DNA from 4 places in the Nocardioides sp. Z24_21 genome. Region 1 is predicted to be linked to each of the others. Evidence: predicted binding sites of a transcription regulator. Region 1 holds the regulator's gene; each other region holds the start of a gene.
What was found. Region 1 encodes LexA, which represses DNA repair genes until DNA is damaged. Its sites were predicted from a motif close to TCGAACANNTGTTCGA; they were not measured.
Positions count from the first base shown of each region.

Region 2: the regulator LexA is predicted to act here: its motif matches at 2,457-2,472, upstream of AC3X7Z_RS13295 (HNH endonuclease signature motif containing protein).
Region 3: the regulator LexA is predicted to act here: its motif matches at 1,672-1,687, upstream of AC3X7Z_RS00380 (SAV_6107 family HEPN domain-containing protein).
Region 4: the regulator LexA is predicted to act here: its motif matches at 3,833-3,848, upstream of recA (recombinase RecA).

Region 1 is NZ_JBYTTH010000001.1:953,549-959,196, forward strand. Features, by position in the region: gene nrdR (transcriptional regulator NrdR) at 1-36, opposite strand, end outside; gene AC3X7Z_RS04645 (hypothetical protein) at 390-731, shown strand; gene AC3X7Z_RS04650 (hypothetical protein) at 781-1,278, opposite strand; gene AC3X7Z_RS04655 (hypothetical protein) at 1,545-2,063, opposite strand; gene AC3X7Z_RS04660 (LysM peptidoglycan-binding domain-containing protein) at 2,265-2,618, opposite strand; gene AC3X7Z_RS04665 (SDR family oxidoreductase) at 2,810-3,628, opposite strand; gene lexA (transcriptional repressor LexA) at 3,757-4,479, shown strand; gene AC3X7Z_RS04675 (LysR family transcriptional regulator) at 4,481-5,362, opposite strand; gene AC3X7Z_RS04680 (NAD(P)-binding domain-containing protein) at 5,445-5,648, shown strand, end outside.
Region 2 is NZ_JBYTTH010000003.1:369,591-375,238, forward strand. Features, by position in the region: gene AC3X7Z_RS13285 (VOC family protein) at 1-349, shown strand, start outside; gene AC3X7Z_RS13290 (MmcQ/YjbR family DNA-binding protein) at 501-854, opposite strand; gene AC3X7Z_RS13295 (HNH endonuclease signature motif containing protein) at 1,007-2,260, opposite strand; gene AC3X7Z_RS13300 (CBS domain-containing protein) at 2,662-3,102, shown strand; gene AC3X7Z_RS13305 (hypothetical protein) at 3,084-3,818, opposite strand; gene AC3X7Z_RS13310 (SatD family protein) at 3,815-4,489, opposite strand; gene AC3X7Z_RS13315 (bifunctional [glutamine synthetase] adenylyltransferase/[glutamine synthetase]-adenylyl-L-tyrosine phosphorylase) at 4,543-5,648, opposite strand, start outside.
Region 3 is NZ_JBYTTH010000001.1:79,605-85,252, forward strand. Features, by position in the region: gene dinB (DNA polymerase IV) at 1-152, opposite strand, end outside; gene AC3X7Z_RS00375 (methyltransferase domain-containing protein) at 177-947, opposite strand; gene AC3X7Z_RS00380 (SAV_6107 family HEPN domain-containing protein) at 1,056-1,502, opposite strand; gene AC3X7Z_RS00385 (hypothetical protein) at 1,790-2,257, opposite strand; gene AC3X7Z_RS00390 (YbaK/EbsC family protein) at 2,302-2,775, shown strand; gene AC3X7Z_RS00395 (DUF4126 domain-containing protein) at 2,788-3,378, shown strand; gene AC3X7Z_RS00400 (phytoene desaturase family protein) at 3,389-4,705, shown strand; gene metF (methylenetetrahydrofolate reductase [NAD(P)H]) at 4,695-5,585, opposite strand.
Region 4 is NZ_JBYTTH010000003.1:199,444-205,091, reverse strand. Features, by position in the region: gene AC3X7Z_RS12585 (AMP-binding protein) at 1-645, shown strand, start outside; gene AC3X7Z_RS12580 (GNAT family N-acetyltransferase) at 653-1,141, opposite strand; gene AC3X7Z_RS12575 (DinB family protein) at 1,185-1,712, shown strand; gene AC3X7Z_RS12570 (class I SAM-dependent methyltransferase) at 1,709-2,326, shown strand; gene AC3X7Z_RS12565 (DUF3046 domain-containing protein) at 2,323-2,517, shown strand; gene AC3X7Z_RS12560 (MFS transporter) at 2,544-3,767, shown strand; gene recA (recombinase RecA) at 3,986-5,038, shown strand; gene AC3X7Z_RS12550 (regulatory protein RecX) at 5,028-5,648, shown strand, end outside.

The sequences.
Region 1 (5,648 bases):
CTTGGTGTCCTCGTTCTTGCAGTTGGGACAGTGCACGGCGGTCCTCCTCTCGAGCGGTGGGCGCGCGTCATACACCCACATAACGGGGTGTCGGCTGGGGATGTTCCTGTGGACAACTAGCCTCGGGCTGTGTGGTTCGCCCTCTGGCCTGTGCACCAGATGTGGATAACTACAGCGGTGTAAGTACTAGATGTAGTGGTAACCGTACGCCCCGACCACAACGCCTGGCAAGCGAACGCGAATCCTCGGCCGAGGTATTTCGCCGGCTCGACAAAACCGCAGGTCAGTGCGCGGCACCGCACCTAGGGGGCGGTCCTGGACGGCGTGTCGGTCGGCGCCAAACTCGTCGAACCCCTGCCCCATGAGGCCCCATCCGCCACAATGACGGGGTGTCCACAGCGGGGAAGCGAGCAGGTGCGCGGAGAGGCGCGCGGCCCCCGCGGACCCTCGACCGGACCGCCCTCGTCCTCGGTGCCGCGATCACCCTGTGCGTGGTGGCGTGGGGCTACCTCGTCTACGCCGCCATCGACTTCGGCACGGCGGCGCGCAGCTCCTCCGGCGGCTCGGCCTGGCTGTTCATGGCGCTGGCCTGCCTCGGCGCGATCGCCTGCCTGTTCGCAGGGCTGATGCTCGTCGCCCGGCTGATGCGGACCCTCGGGATCACCGAGGCGCCACCCCCTCCGGACGACGCTCCCCCGCGCCCCGTCGGCGGGAAGCGCGCCGCTCGCTGACCGTGGAGGTTCCGAGCCGCCCACTGGCTCGGAACGTCCACGATCTTCGCTACTCCAGGACGAGCTGCGGGAGCGCCTCGACGATCTCGAGGTCCTCGCTGGCGCCGGTGACGGTGAGCGTCTCGTCGATCGCCGTCCAGGCTCCCTCGCCGATCCGGTACTCGCCGGCGTAGGTCGTGTCCACCCGTACGACGACGTCGCCCGTGCGCGCGTACTCGTGGGTGATCTCGAGGTCGGGGTGGGGACTCCCGGGGCTGGCCGTCGTCGTGCTGGTGTCGTCGCCGAAGTAGTAGGTGTAGGAGACAGGCACCGCCCGGATCACGACCGACTGGCCAGCGATCGTCACGGACTGGTCGATCTGACGGTGGTCGGGGGTGTAGAAGTTGGTCTGGAAGTTGACCAGCGTCCGGCCGCCGCGCGGCTGCACGACGAGCTGCGACCCCGGCCACTGGATGCGTCTGAACTCGCGGAGGATGAGCTTGGCCAGGTCGACCTCCTGGACCGCGTCCTCCGGGACGCACACGTCTCCCACGTCCGTGCCGTCCATGTAGACGTCGTGGACGAACCCGGCCGCTCCGCCCTCAACACACTCCACTTGCTCCGAACAGATGCCGCCGTTGCCGCACTGGATCGCCACCACCCACGTGTGTTCGTCAGCCGAGCTTGAACTCGAGGAGTACTCAGCGTATGTCCACTGGCATTCGGCGTTGACGGAGTCCAGACCGCCAGCCACGGCGCAAGGTCCATCCGCTGCGGACGCCGGAAGTGCATAGAGCGCGGCCGCGGCGAAAATGCCTAGGGCCATCGCGACCCTCATGCCGTCGTCCTCAGGAAGTTCTTAATGCGCCAGTCGCGCCCGACCCGCCCCAGGAAGACGTTCAGGACTTCCCGTCCACCGGCGAAGGACTGCTCCTCTTCGCCCTGGGCGTTCAAGACTCTGGTTGGGCCAAGGACGCGGATGAGCCTGTACTGGTTCGCGCCTCCGGCCGACTGAACGCTGGCTACTCGGAGACTTGCCAGCTCAACTAGGCCACCTTCGGAATAGATCTGATCCACTTGATCCGCGAAGTCGGAGCAGGGCTTGCACTGTGGCCCGAATGCTCGATAGGCGCTGGTGTCCCCGGTGTTCTGAGCCGCCAGCGCCGCCGCTTGCCACCTCCGAATGAAGTCCTCCGGACTCTCGACGGCGACCGTCTCGGTCTCCGTGGGTGTCGGGGTCGGCGAGGAGCTGGTGGGATCGGGGATCTTGGGCTCGGGGGCGGGTTCGTCGGAGCACCCGGCCACAAGGAGCGGGACGGCGAGGGTGAGGGCGAGTGCGCGGGGCAGGTGCATGAAGTGCCTCCCGAGAACGACATCAGCACGCTGAAACTACCCATTCCCGCGCCCCCGCAACCACCCCGGCGACGAAACCTGTGGACGACGCCCCAGCGGGGCCGGGATGGAAATGCGCCGAGGGGCGGGCCCGTGGGCCCGCCCCTCGCCTTCCCCTGGTCCACCAGCCGGGGTCGAAGCGGCTGATGGAGGCCTCGCGCGTCAGTCGGAGACGACCGGGACGCGGAGCTTCTGGCCGGCCGCGAGGCCGGCGGACTCGAGGGCGTTGAGCCGCTCGATCTCGGTCATCACCGCGCGGACGTCGCCGTCGGTGGCGATGTCGCTGGCGATCCCCCACAGGGTGTCGCCGGGCGCCACCTGGACGATCTGGGTCGGGGCGGGCTGGCCGGCCTCGCCGGTGCCGACCGCGCCGCCGGCGAGGACGAACGCCACGGCGAGGGCGAGGAACAGCGAGGTCAGGAAGACCACGAGCCGGCCACGGCGGGTCAGCCGCACGGTGGAGCGGCACTGGGCAGCAGCCGGGGCGAAAGCGGGGGAAAGGCTGAGGGTGCTCATGGTGGCCTCCTGGGGAAGAATCAGCCGGTCGTCTCTGTCGAGCGAATGTCTAGTCGGGCCCACCGACAGTGGCCTCGGCCACCGGTGGTCGATCAGACGTTCGATCGAACATGTGTACGACGGTAGAGCACGTGTTCGAACGACGCAAGCACCTCGTCGAACAAATGTTCGGGGCTTCCCAGGTGGAGACGTCAGCGGCGCTTCATGGCGCGCCGGCCCTGCGCGGCGAAGAGCCCGGCCGCGTGCTGCATCAGCCCGGGAGCCAGCGCCGAGCCGCGCACGACTCCCCCGCGCCACCCCGGCACGGCACGCACCACCCGGCTCGACCCGACGAGCTCGACCGCGGCCGCCGCGACGTCCGCCACGGCCAGGATCGGGCCTCCCGAGTAGACCAGCTGCGACCCCAGGCCGTCGGGGTCCTGCGCGGCGAGCATCGCGGTGTCGACCCCGTCGGGGCACAGGGCGTGGACCCGCACCCCGCGCGGCGACTCGGCGTTGACCGACGTCGACAGCGAGACGACCGCGGCCTTCGTGGCCGCGTACACGCTGTATCCCGGCACCGGGCCGAGGCCGGCGAGCGAGGCCACGTTGACGACGTCGCCACCCGCTGGGCCGAACGCCGCGAGCGCCGCGCGGGTGCCCCACATCGTGCCGAGCAGGTTGACCTCGACCAAGCGGCGCACCTGCTCCTCCGCCAGCTCGGCGAGCGTGCCGTCGTCGCCGACGCCGGCGTTGTTGAACCACGCGGTCAGCTCGCCGTGGCGAGCCGCCTCCTCCGCCACGAGCCGGTGCGACGCAGGGTCGCGTACGTCCTGGGCCAGGCCGGCGACCGCGCCGATCTCGTCCGCGGTGGCGGTCGCCGCGGCGCCGTCGAGGTCGCCGATCAGGACCCGGTGGCCGCGGGCGATCATCAGCTCGGCGATGCCGCGACCGATCCCACGCGCACCACCCGTCACGACGCTCACGGTGGGGGTCCCGGTCGAGGAGGGTGTCGAGGAGCGTGTCGTCATGGCGGGACCCTAGCGACACGCGGCTTCGAACAGGTGTTTGATCCTGACCTGCCGGGCGGTCTACGGTGGGCGCACCAGCTCCTCCCTGACCAGCCGTGGACGGAGGGGGCAACCGCACTGGAGGACGCATGGCCAAGCAGGACGACAAGAACGTCATCGAGATGCCCGACGGACCCCCGGACGCCACCGGCCTGACCCCGCGCCAGCAGCGGGTGCTCGCCACGATCAAGGACTCCATCGAGACCAAGGGCTACCCGCCGTCGATGCGCGAGATCGGCCGGGCCGTCGGCCTCACGTCGTCCTCGAGCGTCGCCCACCAGCTGCGCGTGCTCGAGGGCAAGGGCTTCCTCAAGCGCGACCCCAACCGTCCCCGCGCCCTCGAGGTGTTCCTCCCCGAGGTGATGGCCGCCCGTCGCAGCATGTCGAGCGGCGAGGAGACCTCGATCGACGAGACCGGCATCGGCGACGCGATGCCGACGGCGATCAACATCCCGGTCGTCGGCCGCATCGCCGCCGGTGGCCCGATCCTCGCCGAGGAGCAGGTCACCGACGTCTTCCCGCTGCCCAAGCAGCTCGTCGGCGACGGCACCCTCTTCCTCCTCGAGGTCTCCGGCGACTCGATGGTCGACGCGGCGATCTGCAACGGCGACTACGTCGTGATCCGCCAGGAGCAGACGGCCACCAACGGCCAGATCGTCGCCGCGCTGATCGACGGCGAGGCGACCGTCAAGACGTTCCAGCGCAAGGACGGCCACGTGTGGCTGCTCCCCCACAACGACGCCTACGACCCGATCCCCGGCGACGACGCGACGATCCTCGGCGTGGTGACGGCGGTCCTGCGCAGCCTCTGACCTACCGCGCGGAGCCGGACGCGGCGGCGACCAGCGCCGCCGTCAGCTCCTGCACGCCGGTCCGCGGACGACGCTCGCGGCTCAGCGCGTAGACGGTGCGGGTCGGTGGCGCGACCAGACGGCGTACGGCGACGCCCGCCGGCAGGCCCGGCACCAGCATCGCCGGCACGAGGGCGACGGCGAGCCCGGCCGCGACGAGTGCCACCTTGCCGAGCAGGTCGCCCGCCACCAGCTCGACCCTGGGCTCGAACCCGACCCGGCCCGCGGCCCGCTCGAGCAGGCTGCCCGAGCCGGGGTGGTCCTCGGCCCAGATCTCGTCGGCGAACGACGTGAGCCGCACGCGCCGGCGGCCGGCGGCCAGGGCGTGCCCCGCGGCCAGGACGACGCACATCTCGTCCTCGAGCAGTCTCGTACGTCGCACCTCGGGGTCCGTGGGCAGGCCGGGTGGATAGTCGGTGACCACCGCGACGTCCACGTCGCCCGTGCGCACCCGCTCGTGCAGCCGGGCCGAGCCGTCCGAGCGCAGCGCCACCCGCGGACCCTCGGCCGGGAGCGACCGCAGCGTGCGGGGCACGAGGTCCACGGAGGCGGAGGGCACGGCGCCGAGGGTGAGCGGCACCGCGTCGCCAGCGCGGGCGCGACGTACGGCGTCCCTCGCCCGGGCCGCCTCACCCACCAGCAGGCGCGCGTGCGGCAGCAGCGCTTGCCCTGCGGCCGTCGGCCGGACCCCGCGCGGCAGGCGCTCGAGCAGGGCCTCGCCGAGGTCGTGCTCCAGGCTCGCCACCTGGCGCGAGATCGCCGACTGGGTGTAGCCGAGCTCGTCGGCCGCGGAGGAGCCGGCCTCGCACACCGCCACGAAGGTCCGCCACGCCGTCAACGCCATGCAGAGAAGTATGCGCAGACCGCATGGAGCGATGCGACACCTCCGCTTGTCGCAGGCCGCTGCCGGTTCCATGGTCGTAGGCATGAACGAACACGTGGTGGTGCTGGGGCTCGGGCGGATGGGCCGGGCGATGGCAGAGACCCTTGCCTCCGCGGGCGCACGGGTCGCGTCGTGGAGCAGAGGCGGCGGCGGGACGGCCGGCACGGCCCCGGAGGCGTTGGCGCGCCCGGGGCCGGTCATGCTCGCCGTCTACGACGGGCCTGCCTGTCGCGCGGTGCTCGCCCAG
Region 2 (5,648 bases), on a different contig from region 1:
TCCCGGCTCGGCCACCACCTGGGACCGGCACTACCGATCGCGCCTCGGTGACGACGACGCCTTCGACGACCGGATCTTCGACCCGGCAGGTCTCCGCCCGCCCATCTGGTTCCAGAAGGTCCCCGAGCCGACGACGGGCAAGAACCGACTCCACCTCGACCTCTATCCAACGGGTCGTGACGACACGATGTCCATGGAGCGGCGAGTCGAGCTGGTCGAGGCACGTGTGGTCGAGCTGGTCGGCCTCGGAGCAGCTGTGGAGCGAAGGACGCAAGGCCTCGGCCCCGGTGAGTCGTTCTACTGCGTCGTCATGCGCGACCCCGAGGGCAACGAGTTCTGCGTCAGTTGAGGCCTGTACCAAGGCGAGGCAGTGCGATGCGGTCGTAGCGTCGACCTCTCCATCTGCCGGAGCCGGGGAACGAACCCGGGCCTGCAGCAGATCCGGTGCTGCGTCGCCGTGAGGGACGAACCCCGTGAGGTCTCCCGCTCGGCTGCGGACGTCAGCCCGGGCCGTGGGGGTGGGCGAGGTCGTAGGCGCGCGAGACCTTCTGCGGCACGACCAGGCGCCAGGCGTCGACGACGAGCTCGCGGGCCTCGGCAGGGTCCAGCGTCGCAAGGTCGGCGTGGACCCAGTGGAAGCGCAGGTCGGCCTGCGGGGGCAGGTGGAACCTGTGCGGCTCGCTCTCCACGAGTGCGGCGCGCTCCTCCTTGGGGAACCCGAACCCCATCACGCGCTCGTCGAGGGAGAACGCGACGTAGACGATCTGCTTGACCCGGAACTTCAGGCGCCCTCGTACGTAGACCTCGTAGGAACGTTCGAGCTCCGACCCGAGCGCGCGGACGTCGTCGATCACCGCCACTCTCGCACCACCACCGCACCGGCCCCTCAGGACGCGGCCGCGGGGATCGCGAGTCGGCCCATCGAGACATCGTCCTCCCTCGTTGACCGGGTGTCACCGGCTCCTGCTCGCCCGATGACCGACCGAAACTGTCCCGCCCGTGCCTCCTATCTGCGTCGATGGAAGCGGAGGTCGCCGTTGGGGAGCCGGTCGACCCGGTGTCCGGCGTCGTGGACGCGGTGATGGTGGTGGGTGCAGAGCAGGAGGCCGTTGGCGAGGTCGGTGGGTCCGCCGTGGTGCCAGGGCTCGAGGTGGTGGGCCTCGCACCAGGTGGCGGGGATCTCGCAGCCCTCGGCACGGCAGGTGCGGTCGCGGACCAGGAGCGCCTTGCGCTGCGCGGGGGTGAAGAGGCGCCGGACACGGCCGAGGTCGATCGGCGGGCCCTCGCCGCCGAGGACCACCGGAAGGATCCTGGCGCTGCACGCCAGGCGGCGCGCCTCGGCGGCGGTGATCCGGTCCCCCGTGAGCTCGTCGCCCGGCACCAGTCCCGAGCCGAGCAGGTCCGCCGTGGCGAGCTCGGCCCTGAGCGACTCCAACGAGATGGTGACGACCACGGTGGTCGCGTCGCCGCCGTGGACCGGCAGCCGACCGGCGTCGAGGGTCTCGAGGAGCTGGATCCACGCCTCGCCCATCCGGCGCGGGTGGGGAAGCCGCTCGGCGACGTCGCCCCCGGCGGGACCAGCCAGTCGCGGGTTGGTCAAGGCCTCCAGGTAGGTCACCCACCGTGTCGCCGCGGCGTCGGGGAGCCGGCCGGAGATGCGGGTCGTGCCGTCGCCGAGCCGACGCATCGTCAGCCGGGTGTGCTCGCGGGCGTGGGCCTCGAGGTCGGCGAGCCGAGCGGCTTCGGCTCGCTCGGCGACCTCGGGCGCGACGACGTCGAGGATGCGGCGCCCGATGCGACCGAGCTCCTTGGGACCGAACTCCCCCGCCCGGTCGACGAGGTGCGCCTCGGCCAGCGACACGGTCTCGGCGGCGACGGCACCGGGCAGCGCGGTGAGCGCACGATCGATCACCCGCGCCTGCGCCAGGCTCGCGGCGCCCTCCCGCATGGCGGCCGCGAGGACCGGCCGGTGGCGGTCCAACGACTCGGCCAGGCGCAGGTCGGACCGCGCGTCCGCGAACGACGTGCGGGTCTGCTGCGCCAGCCAGCCGGCGGCGTCCCGGGCCGCGGTGTCGGCAGCGAGGTCGCCGGCCTCGGCGAGGATCCGCAACCGCAGCTCGGCCAGCTGTCCCTCGGCCCGACCCAGCTCACGCAACGCGCTCGCCTTCTCGGCGGTGGTCATGAACGTCGGGTTGGCCCCGGACACCGACTTGAGGCGCGCGCGGACGTCGCAGGCGGCGGCGATGATCGGGTGCACCACCACGGACCTCCTCCACGTCGACGACGAGCCGATCGCGCACGCGCGCGATCGATCGATGGTCGTCGCTCCTGGAGGCCCGGGTCCCCGGACTATTACGTCACCCTCGCAACTCGCTCCACTCAGCCATGGCCCGGGCGACGCCCTGGAGCCATGGACCTATGGTGCGTCCGATCAGACTACGCGCTCTTGCGCATATTCGCAAGCGTGTTCGATCGCGGACGAGCGGCGCGGAGCCCACCGTCGCGGGGACGGACGCCGCAGCGCCGCACCCGCCCGGGCGTCTCCCCCTCCGCAGGGAGCGGCTGCTGCTCGTACCGCCCGCGGGGCGGCCCGCCCCGACCTGAGGTCCCCGCTCGCCGCCCGAGGCAGACACTCGCGCGGGGTGCGCCTATCGTCACAGGGTGACGGCACGGGTGGCAGAGGTGATGCTGCGGTCCCCGATCGTCCTGGACGGGGAGGCGACCGTGGCCGACGTACAGGAGGTCCTCGCCAGCCCCCACGTCCACATGGTGCTGCTCACCGGCACGGGCCGGGTCGGCGAGCAGCTGCTCGGCACGCTCGTGCGCCGGGACCTCGCCGCCGCCGGGTCCGGGGAGCAGCCCGCTCTCGCGCATGCCGTGCTCGAGGGGCGCACCATCGGCGCCGACCTGCCCGCGGAGCAGGTACGCCGGGCGATGCGCGCCGTGGGCGAGCGGCGCGTCGCCGTGGTCGACCGCCAGGGGCTGCTGGTCGGGCTGCTCTGCCTCAAGCGCCACGGAGGTGGCTTCTGCACCGACGCCGGCGTCGCCTCGCGGCGCGCCGAGCGCACCGACGGCCCCGGCGCTCAGGCCAGCAGGACGTAGGAGCCCAGGGCCACCAGCCACGACACGAACGACCCCAGCAGGAAGTACTCGGTGAGCTGGTGGATCCGGTCCTGGTCGCGCCGCGACGAGAGCTCGGGGAAGCGCAGCAGCCCCTTGGCGGCGACGACCACGCTGGCCGCCGTCACCTGCCCGCCGAGGGCGAGGGCGAGGATGAAGACGCGCTCGAGCGGACCCAGCAGGCGCCCGCCCTTGAGCCGGGTGGGCGGCATCGCGCCGTCGGCCCGCGGGTTGATGGTGCCGGTCGCCTTGAGCACCAGCCGGACCAGCACGTTGCCGGTGGAGAGCTGGATCGCGAACGCGCCGAGAAGCAGCAGGAACCGGTCGGGACCGACGCCGTCGAGATCGCCCACGGCGAGGGAGTCGAGCCACCGGGCCAGCGGGCCGGAGGCCTCCGGCGCCAGCCCGGAGCAGGCGATCGCGCCCACCAGCGCCACCAGGAACACGCCGAGCGGCAGCCGGGCCGCCTTCGGTCCCGGGTGGCCGAAGCCCCACGTGACCGTCAGGCCCCACAGCAGCACCACGACCGCGATGCCCAGGAGCGCCGCCACGTCCCGCCCCGACGTCAGCCCGGCCAGCAGGCCGGTGCACAGCGCCACCAGCGCCCCGACGCACTCGGGCAGGTAGCGCGTGCGGCGCACGGCGTGGATCAGGTCGGTGACCGCGAACCCGATCAGCAGGATCCCGAGCCAGCTCATCGGTCTCCTTCCTCCGGGTCGTCGCCCCCACTGGCGGGCGCGAGCAGGTCGTGGGCCGCGACGATCGCCGCGAGCCCGTCGGCGCGCACCCGCTGCGACACCGCGGACGCGCTGATCCCCAGGGCGTCGGCGACGTCGCGCTGGGTCTCGTGGGACAGCAGACCACGCAGCACCGACACCGAGCGCGCCGACAGGCCGCTGACCCGCTCGTCACGCAGCACCAGCCCGGCGTTGACCAGGGCGGGGTCCGCTCCCCCGGCGGCGCCGTCGGCCACGACGTACGCCGTGCGCAGCCACCGCTGGGCCGGGCTGTGCTCCGCGCTGGCGGCGGCCTCGATCGCCACCCGGGCCGCCCACCACCCGGGTCCGTCCTCGATGCCGGTGTCCGCGTCGAGGACGGTCGTCGCCCCCCAGCCGATGCCGTGGCGCACGTCGTGGTCCGGGAGCAGCCGCGTCCGGACCAGCAGCGTGGCCCGCACGGCCTCCGCGACCGTCGCGAAGGCACCCTGGTACTCGTCCCCGACGGTGACCCACAGCGGCCGGAGCGGGTGCATCAGGTCGTTGACCTCGCCCAGCGCCGACTCGAGGCGCTGGTGGAGGTCGGCGCGGTCGTGGGAGGCTCGAGACCCCACGAGGTCGCCGATCAGCGTCGCGACGGCAGTCCTGGGCACTCCTCGATAATGAAGGTAATTGCTTCATTTGTCCATCGATGAAGCATATCGCTTCATTCCCAGAAGACCCGCTCGACCACGGCGTGGGCGCGGCGGGTGGTGCGCAGGTAGTCGTTGACCATCTCGTCCGACGCGCCCTGCGGGTAGCCCAGCACCCGCGCGACCGCGGCGCGCTCGCGGGCGTCGCTGGGCAGCTGGTCGGCCGGTCTGCCGCGCACGAGCGTGACGGCGTTGCGCACCCGGCTCACCAGCCGCCAGGCCTCCGCCAGCGTCGCCGCGTCGGCCTCGGCGACCAGCCCCGCCCCGGCCGCCGCCTCCAGGGCGGGCAGCGTCTGCGTCGTGCGCAGCCCCTCGACCCGCCCCGCGTGCCGCATCTGCAGCAGCTGCACGGTCCACTCGACGTCGGCCAGCCCGCCGCGACCGAGCTTGAGGTGGGTGTGCCGGTCCGCGCCGCGCGGCAGGCGCTCGTCGTCGACGCGTGCCTTGATCCGACGCACCTCGAGCACGGCGGACTCCGCGATGCCGTCGAGGGGGAAGCGCAGCGGGTCGATGAGCTCGGTGAAGCGGGCGCGCAGGTCGGGGTCGCCGACCACCGCGTCGGCTCGCAGCAGGGCCTGGAACTCCCACACGTCCGACCACTTCGCGTAGTAGGCGGCGTAGGACTCCACGGTGCGCACCATCGGGCCGTTCTTGCCCTCCGGGCGCAGGTCGGCGTCGATCTCCAGCGGCGGGTCGCTGGCCGGCAGCGAGAGCAGGCGACGTACCTCCGAGACGACCGCGGTCGCGAACGACGCCGAGGCCTGGGTGTCCGCACCGTGGGCGGCCTCGTGCACGAACATCACGTCGGCGTCGCTGCCGTACGACAGCTCGAACCCGCCGTAGCGACCCATCGCGACCACGGCGATCCGGCTCGGCGGCGCGTCCAGGCCACGCTGGCGCCGCACCGCCTCGATCGCGATGTCGAGCGTCGCCTGCAAGGTGGCGTCGGTGAGCCGGGTCAGCCCCTGGCCGACCACTGCCACGTCCGTGCCCGCGACGAGGTCGCCGCAGGCGATGCGGAGCAGCTCGCGCCGGCGCACCGAGCGCACAGCGGCGACCGCGGCCTCGGGCGAGTCGGCGCGCTCGGCGACCGCCTGCATCTCCGCCAGCGCCGCCTCGG
Region 3 (5,648 bases), 870 kb from region 1:
TAGCCGCGCGCGACGTAGTTGGCGGCCAGCACGACGCCGCGCCCGCTGCCGCCCACCACCACCGGCTGGTCGACCAGGTCGGGACGCTCCCGCAGCGCCACGGAGGCGAAGAACGCGTCCATGTCGACGTGGAGGAGCGGCGTCTCGGTCACCGCCGGCCCCCGCGGGGGCGACTGTCAGCGCCGGGCGATGACGTGGAGCTGGGCAGCGAGGGGGAGGTATTCGGGGCGGGTGGCCACGGCCTGCTCGAGCTCGAGCAGCGCCGCGGTCGCGCCCGGCTCGAGATCGAGGAGGTTGCCCGGGACGAGGTCGGCGAAGACGCGGACGGCGTGCACGCTCTCGGGACGCAGGCCCGCGGTGGCGAGCAGCTCGACGACCTCGTCGTGGGTGAAGCGGTGCCCACCGCGTCCGGGCTGTCCCGCCGACGACCCGCCGTCGTCGAGCAGCTCACGGGCGGCCTGGAAGTGCCCGGCCATGGCGCGCGCCACCACGGCGGCGTGACGCTGCGCCACCAGGAGGCTGAGGTGCCCGCCGGGGCGCAGCACCCCGGCGATCGAGGCCACCGACGCGGCGGCGTCGTCGACCATCTCCAGCACGCCGTGGCACAGGACGAGGTCGGCGAGGTCGGCCTCGTCGACGAGGTGCGGCAGGTCGGACAGGTCGCCCTGCTGCCCGGTGACGCGGTCGGCCACACCACGCTCGCGGGCGCGTCGGTCGAGCGCGGCCAGCGCGTCGGGGCTGGGGTCGATGACCCGGACGGCGTGGCCGAGCTCGGCCAGGGGCACGGCGAAGCCGCCGGTGCCGCCGCCGACGTCGACGATGCGGGCGGGCCGACCCTCCGCGTCACCACGGTGCTCCAGGAGCCGGCGTACGCCCTCCCAGGCCACGCCGCTGCGGACGGACTGGCGGCGCTCACTGGCGGACGGGCTGGCGGACGGCTGGGCCATGGGCGCCACCCTAGTGGCTCGTCGACCGAGCCCCGCGGGCGCACGCGGGCGCGCCCGGATCGTCCGGACGGGAGGACGCGCGAGTCGGAGGTCACCTCTCTCCCCGCCTCAGGCGACGCTCGCGTGCGGGACCAGGCCGAGCGTCTGCTCGACCACGGCCAGGAAGCGGTCGGCGTCGCGCACCAGGTCGTCGGCCTCCCGCTCGCTCACGGCACGGGTCGAGCCCGCCTCGGCGGCGGCCCGCTTGGCCGCACCCGCGGCGAAGAAGGTCGCCCACTCGGAGAGCTCGGGGGCGACCTCGGCCAGCAGCACCCAGGCGTTCTTCTGCCGGCGCCCCCGCGGCGCGGGCCGGGCGCGGGCGGCAAGCAGTGCGGCCGCCGCGCAGAGGGCCGCGACGTGGGCGCAGGCGTAGCGCGTGGGCACGTCGCGAGCCGTGATCGCGTCGCGCAGCGACGTGGCGGAGCGCTGGAGGTAGGAGTGGGCGGTGGCCGGCAGCAGGTGCGGGCCCGGCTGCGCCAGTGGGTGGCGGCGGGCGCTCGCAGCGGCGGCACTCATGCCCGCTCCTCGGTCCGGGCGACCGGCGAGCCGCGGGAGTCGTCCGTCACCCCGCTCCGCACCTCGACAGGGTCGTGGTCCTGACTCATCGTGCCTCCTCCGCACCTCGGTCGACCCCGGGGCCGACCCGGGTGGAGGTGGGGTCGAGGTCACGCCCACCCGGGTCGCATCGAACAGATGTTCGAACACCGCCACGGTACTACCTGCCACCGACAGCCCGTCAAGGCCGGGCGAGGGATGGGCCGGGCGAGGGATGGGCCGGGGCGGGCCGGGGCGGGCCGCCCCGCTCAGTCGCCGCGCAGGAAGGCGGTCGTCTCGCGGCGCCACAGGAAGAACGACAGCACCAGGCCCTCGACGATCACCAGCGCCGAGAGCACGACGAACACCGCCGGGAGGCGGGCGTCGAGACAGACCACCCCGACCAGGACGCCGATGCCCGCGGTGCCCGTGAGCACGGGCCGGGTCCAGCCGTGGCCGCCGACGAAGAGGGACCCGAGCACGAGGACGAGGGCGGCGAAGCCGACGAACGCGACGATCGACAGGGCGACGAAGCCCGGCACGATCGGGCTCTCGCGGAGCAGCTCGATGCCACCCTGGGCCAGGAGCCCCTGCGCCGACGGGTTGCCCTCGGCCCATCCGAGGATCACGTCGTCGCGCATCAGCCGGATCAGGAGCGTGATCAGGCCCGCCGTGGCGACGATCAGCACGAGCACGCGCAGGCTGTTGACCACGGATCGCGGCAGGTCGCGCGCCATCGGATCTCCCCTGGGGCTCGTCGTCGGGTCGCTAGGCTCGCGCCATGTCGACGGAGCACGCATCGATCACCTCGTTCCGAGATGACCTCCACCGGCGCGGCGGCACCGGTGACGTGGTCATCCTGCCCGACAGCGCCCACACCGCGGCTCTCGCCGCGGCGGCACTCGGCTGCGAGGTCGGCGCGATCGCCAACAGCCTGCTCTTCGACGCCGACGGCGAGCCGGTCCTCGTCCTCACCTCGGGCGCACACCGGGTCGACACCGCCGCGGTGGCCGAGCGCATCGGTGTCGCGCGCCTCCGGCGGGCCGACCCCGACTTCGTCCGGCTCCACACCGGCCAGGTGATCGGCGGCGTCTCCCCGCTCGGCCACCCGGCCCCGATCCGCACGTGGATCGACCCGTGGCTGCGACGCCACGACGTCGTGTGGGCGGCGGCCGGCCACCCGGCCGCGGTGTTCTCCACGTCCTTCGACGAACTGGTGGCGATGACGGGCGCCGTCGAGGTCGAGGTCGCCTGAGGTGCCGGCCTGATGGACGCCTTGGCACTGACGTTCTCGAGCGGGTGGGCGAGCGGCATCAACGCCTACCTCGTGGTCCTGGTGCTGGGCGTCGCCGACCGGCTCGGCTCCTTCGCCGACATCCCCGACGCGCTGGGCCGGTGGGACGTGCTGGCCGCGGCGGGCTTCATGTACGCGATGGAGTTCGTCGCCGACAAGATCCCCTACATCGACTCGACGTGGGACGCGATCTCCACGGCCGTGCGCCCCACCGCGGGGGCGGTCATCGGCGTGCTGCTCGCCGGGGACGCCTCCTCCCTCGACCAGGCCGTGCTCGGCGTGGTCGGCGGGGGCACGGCCCTGCTCAGCCACCTCGCCAAGGCGGGCGGGCGGCTGGCGCTCAACTCCTCCCCCGAGCCCGCCACCAACGTGCTGGCCAGCATCACCGAGGACGCCGCGGTGCTGGGCGTGGTCTGGTTCTCCCTCGAGCACCCGCAGGCGGCCGCCGCGATCGCCGGCGTCCTGCTGCTCCTCGGCCTGGTGATGCTGCTGCTCGTCGGGCGACTGGTCCGCCGTGGCTGGCGCCGGTGGCGCGCGAGGGAGCCCGTCCACCGGGTCGCCTAGGGTTCCCCCCGTGGCACGCGTGGTGGTGGTCGGCGGCGGGTTCGGCGGCATGGCCGCCGCGGCCCGGCTGGCCAAGCTCGGCCACGAGGTCACTCTGCTCGAGAGGTCCGAGCGGCTCGGCGGCGCGCTCACGACGGTGGAGCACGACGACTTCGCCTGGGACGCGGGACCGACCAGCACCCTGCTGCCCGCCGTCGTGCGCGACCTGTTCCGCAAGTCCGGTCGTCCGCTCGAGCGCGAGGTCGACCTCCAGCCGCTCGACGTGGTGCGCGAGCACCGTTTCGCGGACGGCTCGTCGCTGGTCCTGCCGGGCGGGTCGCGCGCGGCCCAGCTCGCAGCGTTCGACGAGCTCGGCGCCGGCCTGGGACAGCAGTGGGTCGATCACGTCGCGTCCTACGGCGAGCCGTGGGAGCTGCTGCGCAAGGAGTGGTACGAACGCCCCTTCGACGCCGACGTCGCCCCGAGCGAGCTGCTCAGGCTGCTGGAGCGGCGGGAGTCGCTGCACCGGCGGCTGCGCCGCACGCTCGGCGACGAGCGGCTGCGGCTGGTCGCCGGGCACCGGGTCGTCATGGACGGGCACGACCCGCGCGACGCGCCGGTGATCGCCGGCGTCGACGTCTACCTCGAGCAGCGCTTCGGCGCCTGGACCGTGCCGGGCGGGCTCGCCGCCCTGGGCACGGCGATGGCCGACCGGCTCGCCCTGCGGCGGGTCACGGTGCTCACCGGCGCCCCCGCCGCAGACCTGGTGGTGCGCGCCGACCACGTGGTCGCGGTGCGGACCGCTGACGGCGACGAGCTCGACGCCGACGTCGTCGTCGTCGCCGTCGACCCGCGTCGCCTGCCCGCGCTCGCGAGCCACGTCCGCCGCACGAGAGCGGCCTGCCCGCCGGCGGTGTGCCACGTGGCCCTCGAGGGCGACCTGCCCGACCTGACGCACGAGGTGGTGCTGCACGGCGACCCGCTGCTCGTGGTGCGCACGGGCGGCCGGGCGCCCGACGGTGCCGCTGCGTGGACGGTGCTGGCGCGCGGGCGCCTCGGCGAGGACCTGCTCACCGCGCTGGCCCGCCGCGGCCTCGACGTGCGCCGCCAGGTCGTCGCCCGGATCGACCGCACGCCCCGCGACCTCGTCGAGGCGTGGGGCGGGTCCCCGCACGGCGTGCTCTGGCAGGGCCCCCGCTCCGCCCGCACGCGACTCGGTCCCCGCACGCCGATCGAGGGCGTGCTCACCGCGGGCGCGCACGCCACGACGGGGTCGGGCCTGCCGTTCGCGGGCCTCAGCGCCGCCCTGGTCGCCGAGATGGTGGGTCGGGCCGAGCTCAGACGGTGATCTGCAGGTTGGCGAAGATCTCGCGCGTCGCCCTGGACCGGTTGAGGGTGTAGAAGTGCAGTCCCGGCGCCCCCGCGTCGAGCAGCGTCTCGCAGAGCTCGGTCGCGATCGCGATGCCCTCCGCGCGCAGCCGCGCCGGGTCGTCGGCGTGGGGCGTGAGCCGCGCGGTGACCTCGGCGGGGAGCTGACGGCGAGACAGCTCGACCATCCGCTCCATCGACCGGAGGCCGAGGATCGGCATGATGCCGGGGATGATCGGGAGGTCGGCCCCGACTGCCCGGGCGCGCTCGACGAGCGCGACGTAGTCGGAGGCGCGCAGCACCATCTCGGTCACCGCGAACTCGGCCCCTGCGTCCTGCTTGGCCTTCAGCACGCGCGCGTCGTGGTCGAGGTCGGACGCGTCGACGTGCCCCTCGGGGAACGCCGCGACGCCGATGCGCATGTCGGCGCGCTCGCGGATGAGGGCGACCAGCTCGTTGGCGTAGGTGAGTCCGCCGTCGGTCGGGGTCCACGGGGCGCCGGGGCCGCCCGGGGGGTCGCCGCGCAGGGCCATGACGTGGTGCACGCCCGCGGCACCGAGGTCGTCGAGGATCGCGTGGAGCTCGTCGGTCGTGTGGCCCACGCAGGTGAGGTGCGCGACCGGGAGCAGGCCGGTCTCGCGGGCGATGCGCGCGGTGATCGCGACCGTGCGGTCCCGCGTGGTGCCGCCCGCGCCGTAGGTCACCGAGACGAACGTCGGGCGGTAGGGCTCCAGGTCGGTGATCGCCTGCCAGAGCTGCTCCTCGCCCGCCTCGTCCTTGGGTGGGAAGAACTCGAAGGAGAACGACCGCTCACCGCGCGCGAGGAGCTCGCGCATGCTCAGGCCGGGTGCGGAGGTCATGGCAACCAGCCTACGGAGCACAGCCGTGACCCCTCGTATCGTCCCACTGATTAGGCTGCACCG
Region 4 (5,648 bases), on a different contig from region 1:
ATGACGATCGCCTACGGGATGACGGAGACGTCGCCGGTCTCGATGCAGACCCGCACCGACGACTCCTTCGAGCACAAGGTCGGCACGGTCGGGCGGGTCTGTCCGCACCTGGAGGTGAAGATCGCCGATCCCGTCACGGGCGCGACGCTCCCGCGCGGCGAGGCGGGCGAGTTCTGCACGCGCGGCTACTCGGTGATGCTGGGCTACTGGGACGACCCGGAGAGGACCGCCGAGGCCGTCGACGCCGACGGGTGGATGCACACCGGCGACCTCGGCGTCATGGCCGAGGACGGCTACGTCCAGATCACCGGGCGGATCAAGGACATGGTCATCCGCGGCGGGGAGAACATCTACCCGCGTGAGGTCGAGGAGTTCCTCTACACCCACCCCGACATCGAGGACGTCCAGGTCGTCGGGGTGCCGGACGAGAAGTACGGCGAGGAGCTCTGCGCGTGGGTGCGGATGCGGCCGGGCGCCGATCCGCTGGACGTCGACGCGGTGCGTGCGTTCGCCGACGGCAGGCTCGCCCACTACAAGGTGCCGCGCTACGTGATGGTCGTCGAGGAGTTCCCGATGACGGTGACCGGCAAGGTGCGCAAGGTCGAGATGCGCGAGGTGTCCGCCCAGCGCCTCGGCCTGGGCTGACCGCTGGTCAGCCCACCACCCTCTGCATCCACGCCACGTCGATCCAGCGGTCGTGCTTGCGGCCCACCTCGCGCATCACGCCCACCTCCTCGAAGCCGCACGCGCGGTGCAGCGCGAGGCTCGCGTCGTTCGGCAGGGCGACGGCGGCGACGACGAGGTGCACGCCGTCGTCGGTGAGCCGCGCCAGCAGGGCGTCGTACAGCCGCCGGCCCACGCCGCGGCCCTGGTGCCCGGGCGCGACGTAGACCGTGGTCTCGCGGGTGTGGGAGTAGGCCGGCTTGGGCCGGAACGGCGACGAGGTGGCGTAGCCGGCGACGGCGCCCTCGTGCTCGGCGACCAGGAAGTGGTCGCGCGGCCCGGAGGCGGCCAGCCGCTCCTCCCACAGCTCCATCGGCCGGGGCTCGAGGTCGAAGGTGGCATGGCCCTCGCGCGCCTCGCGGGCGTAGATCGCCGCGACGGCGGGAAGGTCGGCGGGAAGTGCGCGACGGATGTCCATTCCGGCCATTGTCCCCCGTCCGGCGGCTGGTTGGATGGCACGCATGAGCATCACGCCCGACACCAAGGACTGGACCTGGGTCCTGGAGCGGTCGTGCCCGGAGTGCGGGTTCGACCCGGCAGCGCAGGGGCTGGCCGACCTCCCCGACCTGGTGCGCGCGAGCGCCGCGGAGTGGGCCCGGGCGCTCGCCCGCGGCGACGCGCGCCGGCGGCCCGCCGCCGACGTGTGGTCGGTCCTCGAGTACGGCTGCCACGTCCGCGACGTGCACGTGCTGTTCGCCGAGCGGCTGCGGCTGATGCTGACCGAGGACGAGCCGACCTTCGCCAACTGGGACCAGGACACCACCGCCGTCGAGAGCGACTACGCCGGTCAGGAGCCGGCCGTCGTGTCCGCCGAGCTGGTGCGCGCGGCGGGAGACGTGGCCGACCTCTACGCCGGTGTGACGGGCGCGGCCGCGGACCGCCCCGGGCTGCGCTCCAACGGCGACCGCTTCACCGTCGCCTCCCTCGGCACCTACCACCTGCACGACGTCGTGCACCACCTGCACGACGTGGGGGCCGGGCTCGGGTGAACGAGACGGTCCGGGCCTACGACCTCGACGCCGCGGCGTACGCCGACGCGTCGCCGGTCGTGCCGGCCTCGGTCCGTGCCGACATCGAGGACTTCGTCGACCGGCTGGGCCCGGGCGCCCGGGTGCTGGAGATCGGGTCCGGCGGGGGTCGCGACGCCCGGCTGATCGAGGAGCTCGGCCTGCGGGTGCGGCGTACGGACGTCTCGCAGGGCTTCGTCGACCTCCTGCGCCAGCGAGGATGGCAGGCGGACCTCCTCGACCCCCTCGTCGACGACCTCACCTCGCCGGAGGGCCCCTACGACGCCGTGTGGTCCAACGCCTCGCTGCTCCACGTCGCCCGGGCGGACCTGCCGACAGTGCTCGGGCGCCTCGCCGAGGTCACCCGGCCCGGCGGGCTGCTGCGGATCTCCCTCAAGGAGGGTGACGGTGAGGGGTGGTCGACGCACGGGTCGATCCGCCACCGGCGCCACTTCACCTACTGGCGCGCCGACGCCCTGCGCGCCGTCGTCCTCGGTGCCGGCTGGGCCGAGGTCGAGGTGCGCGGCGAGATCTCGGGCAAGCGGTCGGAGTCGTGGCTCGAGGTGTCGGCGGTCCGTGATGGGGTGTCCCCATGAGGCACACGGAGCTCTGGGCGCGGCTCGACCAGGTCCTCGGGCGTGACTACTCGCGCACCTGGGCCGAGCTCACAGTCGTGCGCGAACTCGACGGGCGCACGACGCGCGAGGCGCTCGACGCCGGCATCCCTCCCAAGCAGGTCTGGTCCGCGGTGCGCCGCCACCTCGAGCTCCCGGACAGCGAGCGGTGACCACCCGGCTGGAGGCTGGCCTCTCCGTGGCCGACGTGCAGCGGCGCACGGTGCGCACCCTCGTCGTCTCGCAGGCCGTCGGCGCCGTCGGCGTGACCATCGGCGTGGCGACGGCCTCCCTGCTGGCTCGTGACATCTCCGGCAGCGAGACGATGGCCGGCCTCGCGCAGACCTTCCAGGTCCTCGGCACGGCTGCGGCGGCCTACTCCCTGGCGCGGGTGATGCGACGCCGCGGACGACGCGTCGGGCTCGTCCTCGGCTACCTCGCGGGCGCGGCGGGCGCGGTGCTGGCGGTCGTCGCCGGCGTCGTCGACTCGATGGCGGTGCTGCTGCTCGGCGCGGTGCTGCTCGGCGCCACGACGGCGGTCAACAACGGCTCGCGCTACGCCGCCACCGACCTCGCCACTGAGGAGCACCGCGCCCGAGCGCTGTCGGTCGTGGTGTGGGCCACCACGATCGGCGCCGTCGCCGGGCCCAACCTCACCGGCGTGGGCGCGAGCGTCGCCCGGTCGATCGGCGTGCCCGAGCTGACCGGCGGCTTCGCCATCGGTGCCGTCGTCCTCGTGCTCGCGGCGGGGTGGGTCTGGTGGCGGCTGCGCCCCGACCCGTTGCTGCTCGCGCAGCAGGAGGCCGGCGCCGCGCCCGACGACCGCGAGCCGCGCGGGCGGTCGTGGCGTCGGTTCGTCGTCGTCGTACGCGACGTGCCGGCGGTCGGCGCCGCGGTGGTGGCGATGGCCTGCGCCCACGCCGCCATGGTCACCGTGATGATCATGACGCCGCTCCACATGGAGCACGGCGGTGCGCACCTCGAGGTCATCGGCTTCGTGATCTCGGTGCACGTGCTCGGCATGTTCGCCTTCTCGCCGCTCGTAGGCTGGGCCGCCGACCGCTACGGCCGCGCCGCGGTCCTGGTCGCCGGGGGAGTCGTGCTGCTGGTCTCGCTCGCGCTGTGCGGCCTGTCGCCGCAGGGCACGTCGTGGCAGATCTTCGCGGGGCTGTTCCTGCTCGGCGTCGGCTGGTCGTGCGCGACCGTCGCGGCGTCGACGGTGATCGCCGACCGCACGCCCATCGAGGCGCGCACCGACGTGCAGGGCACCTCCGACATGGCGATGTCGCTCACCGCCGCCGGGGGAGGCGCGCTCGCCGGCGTCATCGTCGGCTCGCTCGGCTATCCGGTGCTCGCGATGTTCGCCGCGCTGCTGGCGGGCGCGGTGCTGGTCGCGGGCACCCTCACCCACCGCCACGCCTGACCTGCTCCCGACCCCGCCCCGCCCACTCACGAACCGGGCGCGACACGCCGCACCCGGAGCCGACATCGAACACCTGTTCGGGCTACTGTGCTTCCACAGGTATGACGAGGGGCGAGGTTGTCCACAGCGTTCGACCGTCCTGATCAGGGACTGTCGGTGGCTCGCCCTAGCGTCGCAGACGTACCTCTCACGACACGACGACAAGACGGGACACTGCAATGGCTGGTGCAGACCGCGAGAAGGCCCTGGATGCCGCGCTCGCTCAGGTGGAGAAGCAGTTCGGCAAGGGCTCGGTCATGCGACTGGGCGACGAGACGCGTGCCCCGCTCGAGGTGATCCCCACGGGGTCGATCGCCCTCGACGTCGCACTCGGCCTGGGCGGCCTGCCGCGCGGGCGCGTCGTGGAGATCTACGGTCCGGAGTCCTCCGGAAAGACGACGGTCGCCCTCCACGCGGTGGCCAGCGCGCAGGCGGCCGGCGGCATCGTCGCCTTCATCGACGCCGAGCACGCGCTCGACCCCGACTACGCGAAGGCGCTCGGCGTCGACACCGACGCGCTCCTGGTCTCGCAGCCCGACTCGGGTGAGCAGGCCCTCGAGATCGCCGACATGCTGGTCCGCTCCGGCGCGCTGTCGCTGATCGTCATCGACTCCGTGGCCGCGCTCGTGCCCCGCGCCGAGATCGAGGGTGAGATGGGCGACAGCCACGTCGGCCTCCAGGCCCGCCTGATGAGCCAGGCGCTGCGCAAGATGACCGGTGCCCTCAACAACTCCGGCACCACGGCCATCTTCATCAACCAGCTGCGCGAGAAGATCGGCGTGATGTTCGGCTCGCCGGAGACCACGACCGGTGGTCGCGCGCTGAAGTTCTACTCCTCGGTGCGCCTCGACGTGCGTCGCATCGAGACGCTCAAGGACGGCACCGACATGGTCGGCAACCGCACCCGCGTCAAGGTCGTCAAGAACAAGGTGGCCCCGCCGTTCAAGCAGGCCGAGTTCGACATCATGTACGGCAAGGGCATCAGCCGCGAGGGCGGTCTCATCGACGTTGGCGTCGAGGCGGGCATCATCCGCAAGGCCGGCGCCTGGTACACCTACGAGGGCGACCAGCTCGGCCAGGGCAAGGAGAACTCGCGCAACTTCCTCAAGGACAACCCCGACCTCGCCAACGAGATCGAGAAGCTCATCCTCGAGAAGCTGGGCGTCTCTCCCGCCGTCGACAAGCCCGCCGACGACCTGAGCGACGAGCCCATCGGGGTCAATGACTTCTGACCGGGCGCCCGGCTCCGCATCCGGACCCTCGTCGGGTGCGGTCGGGCCGGAGACCCGGCCGGCCCCGTCGTGGGTCGGCGACGTCGGCCTCGGCGTGGAGGCGTGGGTGGGGAAGGTCCCACCCACGCCCACCGGGACCGGCGCCGAGACCCCGGAGCCCGGCACCGATCGCCCTGCCCGAGGCGATCGCGCTGGGCGCGGCAGCGATCGAGGTGGGGGTCGAGGTGGCCGTCGCTCGGGTGGTCGCGGACGCACCCGCACCTGGGAGGAGCGCGAGGCGGCCAGGCTCGCCCGCGAGGAGGCTGCCGCCGCGGAGGTCGAGGCCGACCCCGAGGCGGTGGCCCGCAGGATCCTCCTCGACACCCTCACCGGGCAGGCGCGCTCGCGCCAGGAGCTGGCCGACAAGCTGGCCAAGCGGGGCGTGCCCGACGACCTCGCCGCCGGCCTGCTCGACCGCTTCACCGAGGTCGGGCTGATCGACGACGCCGCCTACGCCCGGCAGTGGGTGGAGAGCCGGCACCGCAGTCGCGGCCTCGCCCCACGCGCCCTGGCCCAGGAGCTGCGGCGCAAGGGCGTCGGCGACGACGACGCCAAGGCCGCGCTCGAGCAG